Regions from separate parts of the Thermostichus sp. OS-CIW-30 genome, predicted to be linked through region 2. Evidence: riboswitches for the same ligand, from Rfam matches in the RefSeq annotation. Region 2 holds a riboswitch; the other holds the start of a gene.
The links. A riboswitch is a leader RNA that binds a small molecule or an ion and turns the genes downstream of it on or off. The one in region 2 is predicted to bind cobalamin.
Positions count from the first base shown of each region.

Region 1: linked by a shared signal. The riboswitch ahead of ACVWZF_RS07035 (TonB-dependent receptor plug domain-containing protein) and the one ahead of ACVWZF_RS10380 (sirohydrochlorin chelatase) in region 2 are both predicted to bind cobalamin.

Region 1 covers NZ_JBSSCZ010000013.1:28,899-32,452, forward strand. Annotated here, with positions in the region: gene rsmH (16S rRNA (cytosine(1402)-N(4))-methyltransferase RsmH) at 1-469, shown strand, start outside; gene ACVWZF_RS07030 (hypothetical protein) at 646-1,194, shown strand; cobalamin riboswitch at 1,537-1,689, shown strand; gene ACVWZF_RS07035 (TonB-dependent receptor plug domain-containing protein) at 1,728-3,554, shown strand, end outside.
Region 2 covers NZ_JBSSCZ010000023.1:6,483-10,036, reverse strand. Annotated here, with positions in the region: gene ACVWZF_RS10385 (heavy metal translocating P-type ATPase) at 1-1,323, shown strand, start outside; cobalamin riboswitch at 1,452-1,587, shown strand; gene ACVWZF_RS10380 (sirohydrochlorin chelatase) at 1,618-2,661, shown strand; gene ACVWZF_RS10375 (SPFH domain-containing protein) at 2,759-3,554, shown strand, end outside.

The DNA.
Region 1 (3,554 bases), on a different contig from region 2:
TTGGGTTAATCATCGCCCGGTCGAAGAGTTGATCGAGATTTTCACCCGTTACGGCGAAGAGCGATTTGCCCGCCGCATTGCCCATCACATCGAGCAGGCTCGTCCCCTCGCCACAACTACCCAGTTGGCCCAGGTGGTTTGGCAGGCGGTACCTCCGGCAGCTCGGCGAGGCCGCATCCACCCGGCCACCCGCGTCTTTCAGGCGTTGCGCATTGCCGTGAACCGAGAACTGGAGGCTTTAGAAACCTTGCTGGCCCAAGCCCCCACTTGGTTGAAACCCGGCGGCAGGTTGGCCGTGATCAGCTTCCATAGCCTTGAAGATCGCTTGGTGAAATGGGCCTTCCGCAGGGATCCCCGTTGGCAGGTGCTCACCCCCAAGCCCTTGTCCCCTTCCGAACTGGAACGGCAACGCAATCCACGGGCCCGCTCTGCCAAACTGCGAGTGGCTGCCCGCAGCAGTCAGATGTAGGTTTAGGTTGGTTCTCCCGCTCTCAAGAGATCGGCTACCGTGAAGCGGACAGCTGTCCTGCTGAGGCCGGGAATCGGGAGAAGGGGGTTGCTGTTGGGGGGCGCGGGGAACTAGGGTGAAGCGGAACCGGCGGTCTCACACCGTCGGATTCCTTGGTGTGTGTGAGGTTAAGCCCTATGGTTAGCCAGCCTTTGAACGCAGGTCTTGATCGTCCCAAAAGCCCTCGTCGCCACAGACAGCCTTCTGCTCTGAGCCGACCCCTCTCCGGTACAGTTCAGGCCAGCCGCACCCAACCTTTGAATTTGAAGTTGAAATCAGCCCATCCTCGCAGCCAGCATCTTGCTTGGGCAGAACACCTAGCCTGGTGGAAGCAAATCTCCACAGGGATGGCTATCCTCTCCGGCGTTTCAGTGTTGAGCCTTTACAGTTGGACTGTGCATACCCAAAGCCGGTGGAGCCAGCGTTACCAGGTGTGGCAGCAGATGCAGCGCAACGAACGACAGTTTCTGCTGACTCAAGAATCCATTGCCAATTCTCTCCGGGAAATCGCCGACCGCTCCGAAATGGTGCCGCTGGTACCGGATCGGATGATCGAGGTGCCGATTGCCTCTCCCAGCCAAGTTGAGCCGGATCCAGCCCACCAGGCAACGGCTTTGCCAGAAAGAGCGCTCCGCGCCGCTCACGCGACCGAAAAAGCCCCTCTTTTCTACCCGGTTGGGTACTAGTCCAACAGATCCAGTCGATGGCGGCTAGGCCAGCGTCTCTATCTTGCTCTCCCAAAAGCCCTGGGTCTTGTGAAGTCTCGGTGTATCTCTATTCTCCAAAAAGCCAAGGGATCTCTGAGTTTCAGGATCCGGAGTAGGTGGGGGCAATCCTTCAATCGCTTACAAAGCAACAAAGCAATCTGGCCCAAGTTTTTCAAATTTTAATGGGATGTCGCCCATCCGAAGCTCTGGGACTGCAGATGGGATCCCATCTACCCCTGGGGATGACATCCCCCCTGGCAGGATAGGAACTCCAGAGCAGGGGATGTATGATGCCTAGCACGGCTTTTTCGGAGCAATCGCAGAGAAAGCTGTACCGACAGGTTGTCCTGGGGATCAGCCAGGGCATGTAAAGGGGAAAGTCCGGTGCAAATCCGGCGCTGTGCCGCAACTGTGATGGGCTTGGGCTAGACCCATGCCCTCAGTCAGGATGCCCGCCTGCGGTTCTGGCTCGTCTTTCTTCCGCGTCGCACGGAATCAGGAGCTTTAGGAAAATGAATCCCATTCTAGGTCTCAGCCTGGCGCTGGGGGGTCTTGTTTTGGGGATCCCAGCGTGGGCGCAGCCGGCGGCCTCTTCACCTTCAGCTCAAGAGGTGTTGGAAACCGGTGTTAGCGCCGAGATTTTAAATCAACCCGTCACCACACCTTTTCGCCGTCCTGGTTTGCTGCGGGATTCTTCCCGCCCGGTTTACGTCATTACCCGCCAGCAAATTCGAGAGCAAGGGGCAAGAACGGTTCAGGAGGCCCTGCGCTACCTGCCCGGGATCCTCAGCGACGGCACGGCGGGAACCCAGTTGGGAGCCCTTAGCTCCCAGTTTATGCGGGGAGGACGAACGGCCCAGGTGTTGGTGCTCTTGGATGGCCGCCCCATTAACGACCTGGGCTTTTTTGGCGGGTTCGATCTGTCTCAGATCACTACAGATGTGGTCGAGCGTATTGAGATCTCTCCAGGTGGGGGCTCCACCTTATACGGCTCCGATGCCGTTGGCGGGGTCATCAACATCGTGACGCTGGATCCAAAGCCGGGATCCGAGACCGTGCTGGAAGCGGCTATCGGCAGCTACGGCCTCAATGAGCAAGGGATCCAAAACCGCGGCCAAGCGCAGGATCTGGGCTGGGTGGTCAGCTATCGCCGTCTGCAGAGCAACAACGACTTTCCCTTTGAAATTAGGCGTTTGGGCAAAGCAGGCAGGCGGGAGAACTCGGCAGTGGAGTACCACAACCTACAAGCCAAACTCACCTGGCAACTGGCAGAAGGCCAGGTCCTAACCGGAAATGCCCTTTATCTCAATAAAGCGTTTCAGGTGCCTGGCAGCACCGAGTTTCCCTCCCCCGATGCAGTGCAAAACACCAACGACCTGCTGTTAGATCTCAGTTGGCTGTGGGATCAAGAGAGGGGATCCCTGCAAGCCAGGGTATTTTTTGACGACCTCAACTATCGCTTCAGCGCCCCACAAAGCCAGGGATCCCGGGATGAGATCCTGCGAACGGGGTGGGGATCCCAACTGCAATACACCTGGAAGGCTGCTGAAAACCTGGAGCTTACTCTAGGAGCGGATTACCGATCCATTTCAGCTCGCAACACCACCTTCTCCTTTGCCAGGGGATCCACCAACGTCAACTATGACAATACTGTGAATCAGGGGGCATTCTTCGCCCGCCTGGATTACAGGCCACAGCCCAACTTTTATCTCAACTTAGGTGTTCGCCAAGATTCGAGCAATCTGGTCAACGGTTCGGCCACCTCTCCTGCCGCAGGGATCCGCTGGGTTTTGGCAGAAGGCACCACCCTGAGGGCCAATTATGCCGGCAGCTTTCGCACCCCCTTGATCTCAAACCTGTTCTTTCGGCTGCGCGGCTTTTTTGAAGTCGACGGCAACCCCAATTTGCGACCGGAGCGGGGAGAGAGTTTTGACATTGGCCTGGATCAGGCTTTGGGAGATTTTGGCCTACTGCGCTTGACCTTTGCCCATAACCGCATCCGCGATGGCATTACCTTTGTCAGCACTGGCCCGCGCAGGGGAACCTACGAAAACATTGAGCTCGTGGAATACACGGGCTTGGAAGCAGCCCTGGATTTGCGATTGGGGGAAAACTGGACTCTTTTTGCCAACTACACCCTGAACGATCCCATCATCCGCTCGGCGCTGGATCCCAAAGCGGTTGGCAAACAGCTAGCCTTCGTGGGAGCAGACAGCTTCAACCTGGGCCTGAGCTACCGCGATGCAGAGGATCGGTATGCCTCAGTTTTCCTGCATCACATTGGCACTTTCTTTACCAACAACGCCAATACCCAATCTCTGCCCGGCTACACCAACCTG
Region 2 (3,554 bases):
GTGATGGAGGCGCGGCGGGTGGGCAAAGACACGGTTCTGGCCCAGATCGTGCGCCTGGTGCAGGAAGCCCAGGGATCCAAAGCCCCAATTCAACAGGTGGCGGATCGGGTGACTGCCTGGTTTGTGCCGGCAGTGATCGGGGTGGCAGTTCTAACTTTCGTGCTCTGGTGGGTGTTGGCGGACAACCTGACGCTGGCCTTGGTGAACACGATTGGGGTGCTGATCATCGCCTGCCCTTGTGCGCTGGGGTTGGCAACCCCCACCTCGATCCTGGTGGCCACGGGACGAGGGGCAGAATTGGGGATCCTGGTGAAAAGTGGCGACAGCCTGGAATTGGCCCACCACTTGCGCACGGTGGTCTTGGACAAAACCGGCACCCTGACCGAAGGTCGCCCTACCGTCACCGATATTTGGGCCCACGGCTCCTCTCCCCTGGCGGTGTTGCGCCTGGCAGCGGCGGTGGAGCGGCACTCGGAACATCCTTTGGCCCAGGCGGTAGTGCAGAAAGCCGAAGCCGAAAAAATTGTGATCCCTCCTGCCCAGCATTTTCAGGCAAGGATAGGCAGTGGGGCAGAAGCCTGGGTGGAAGACCAGTGGATCTGCATCGGTCGGCTGAGCTGGCTACAGGAGATGGGGATCCCTTGGGATCCCTCTTGGTCAGAGCGGGTTCAGACCTGGGAAAGCCAGGGCAAAACGGTGATCGGCGTAGCCCAATCCCAGAGCCTGGTGGGGCTGTTGGCCATTGCCGATCCGCTCAAACCCACCTCTCCTGAGGCAGTGCAACAGCTGCAACAGATGGGTCTAGAGGTGATCCTGCTAACCGGGGATAACCCCACCACGGCCCAAGCGGTTGCTCGGCAAGCAGGCATTCAGCGGGTAATTGCCCAAGTCCGTCCGGATCAGAAGGCAGCTTACATACGCAGCCTAAGACAACCGCGACGGCGGGTGGCGATGGTGGGAGATGGCATTAACGATGCTCCGGCTCTGGCAGAAGCGGATGTGGGGATCGCCATCGGTACGGGTACGGATGTGGCGATGGCCGCCAGCGATATTACCCTCATGTCGGGAGATCTGCGCGGAGTCGCCACAGCCATTCAACTCAGCCGGGCCACCCTCAACAACATCCGCCAGAACCTCTTCTTCGCCTTTATCTACAATACGCTGGGGATCCCGATTGCCGCTGGGGCGCTCTATCCCTTTACAGGCTGGTTGCTCAACCCTATGCTGGCGGGGGCAGCCATGGCCCTGAGTTCCGTTTCGGTGGTCGCCAATGCCCTGCGCCTGCGACACTTTCAGCCCCCCAGACCAGCGGGCCGGCGTTAGGCCCTCTCCCAGGGGCAAGGGGGATTAGCGCGGCAACAGTTTTGCTGCCCTTTGAGCATGAGTCTGCCGTACCGCTCATGCCTCAGGGCTATCTTCTGGCAGACAAGGACATCCCCCCCAGGGGGCTTGGTGAACGACAAGCGGCAAGCTAACCTAAAAGGCTCAGGCAGACTGGGGAAAGCGCGGTGCAAGTCCGCCACTGTGACGCAACTGTGATGGGATCCCTCCCTCAGCCAGAACACCCACCTGCCGTTGTCCTGTACCCCTTGCGATTCACAAGGAACGGAGTTTTTTGTGTTGAATACCCTCAGTGTTTCCCCTCCGCTTGCGGTTGTGCAGTCTCCTGTTGTCCCCCTGCCCCTGTTGCTCATCGGCCACGGATCCCGCGACCCCCAAGGGCAGCAAGCCTTTCTGGAGCTAGCCCAGGCTTACCAAGCTCTCACCCCCCATCGACCGGTGATCCCCTGCTTTCTGGAGCTGACCCAGCCAACCATTGCCCAGGGGGTAGAGCAGTGCTTGGCCCAAGGGTGGCAAGAGATTGTGGTCCTGCCGCTGTTGCTGTTTGGGGCCCGCCACAACAAGTTCGATGTGACGATGGAATTGGATCTCCTGCAGACCCTCTATCCCCAGTTGCGCATTCATTACGGTGGGCCGTTGGGGATCCGCATCGAGATCCTGCAACTGCTGCGAGACCGATTGGCCGCTTTGATGGCCGCCCAACCGCAGCGGATCCCAGAAGCAGAAACCGTGCTCCTGTTTGTGGGTCGCGGCTCCAGCGATCCCGAGGCCAATGCCGAAGCCTGTAAACTGGCCCGGTTGCTTTGGGAAGGATCTGGGTTTGCCGCTGTGGAAACTTGCTTTATCGGCATTACCCATCCCCGCCTGCCCGTGGGATTGGAGCGGGCCTTGTCCTGGCATCCGCGCCGGGTGATCGTGCTGCCCTACTTCCTGTTTACCGGAGTGCTGGTGAAAAAAATTGAGGCGGCAGTGGAACAACAACGACAACGACAGCCGGAAATCGACTGGCTGATGCTGCCGGAATTGGGCCTTGTGGACACGGTGCTGCACAGCCTGCAGCAACTGGAGCAGGAAGCCCTGCAGGGCCAAACCCCGATGAACTGCCACCTGTGCAAGTTTCGCCTGGCCGTGAGCGCAGAGGTCAGAGCTGGATCCAGCCATCACCACCCTCACGAGCCTCATGACCACCATCACGGGCATGGATCCCATCACCACCCTCATTCTCACCATCACCCTCAGCACGGCCACACCCACGCAGCGGCTGGGGATCCCTGGGCCCAATTAGAGGGCTACCACCAACGGGCATGGCAGGTGCCCTAAGAGGGAAACAGAGGCTGCTGGCGGGATAAACTGAGTGCAGACAGGCAATTTTTGAACCTGGTTTTCCCGCTCTAGCGGTTGTGATGACGAAAAAACGATGATGCTCTCCCGCTCCTCTTGGGTTTCAGGTGCCGCTGCCGTGGGGAGCGGGATCTTTGTTTTCGCCCTGGTGGTGGGGCTGCTGGATCAGATCCTGCCCACCCTGCCCAAGGTTTCCCTCTCCCTGGCCGGGATCCCTGGGATCCTGGCTGCCGCTGGGGCCTCCTATGGGGCCTGGCGGGTGGTTCAGATGGGTCTGCAATCGGCTTCCTGGAGCGACTTTCGAGAATCGCTGGTGGCGACCCTATCTCCCTTTGATCCTGCCGACCACGGCGGCGAGCCACGACAACCTAAGGGGGATCCTCGCCCTTGGCAGGTGGCTCAGGAGATCCGGCAAACCCAGCTCCGCCATCAAAAGATCCTTGACCGCATCAAGCAGCGGGTGAAAGCCGAAATCCAGACCTGTGAACGCGCCCAAGCCCAACTGCGCAGCGAGCAGCAACGGTCTCGAGTCCTGCAGGCCCAAGCCCAACAGTTACAACAGCATCTGCAAAACCTACAAACATCTTCCCCTTCTCCAAGCTCCGAGTCGACCAAACCCACGCCAGAGCAAGCGCTGCGCCAAAAGCTCCGCCAACTTCAATCCCAGGTCACCACCCTGAAAATAGAATTGGAACGCCAAAGGACCCAACTGCAACACGCAGAAGCAGAGCGGGCTCAACTCCAGCAGCAGCAGCAAAAACTCAAGCGCATCCTGCAGCGCAAAAAATTGGAAAATCGAGAGTTGCGCTCCCAACAGGCAGAATGGGCCCGGCAACTGGAGCAAACTCAACAGGAGCTGCAAACTTTGCGAG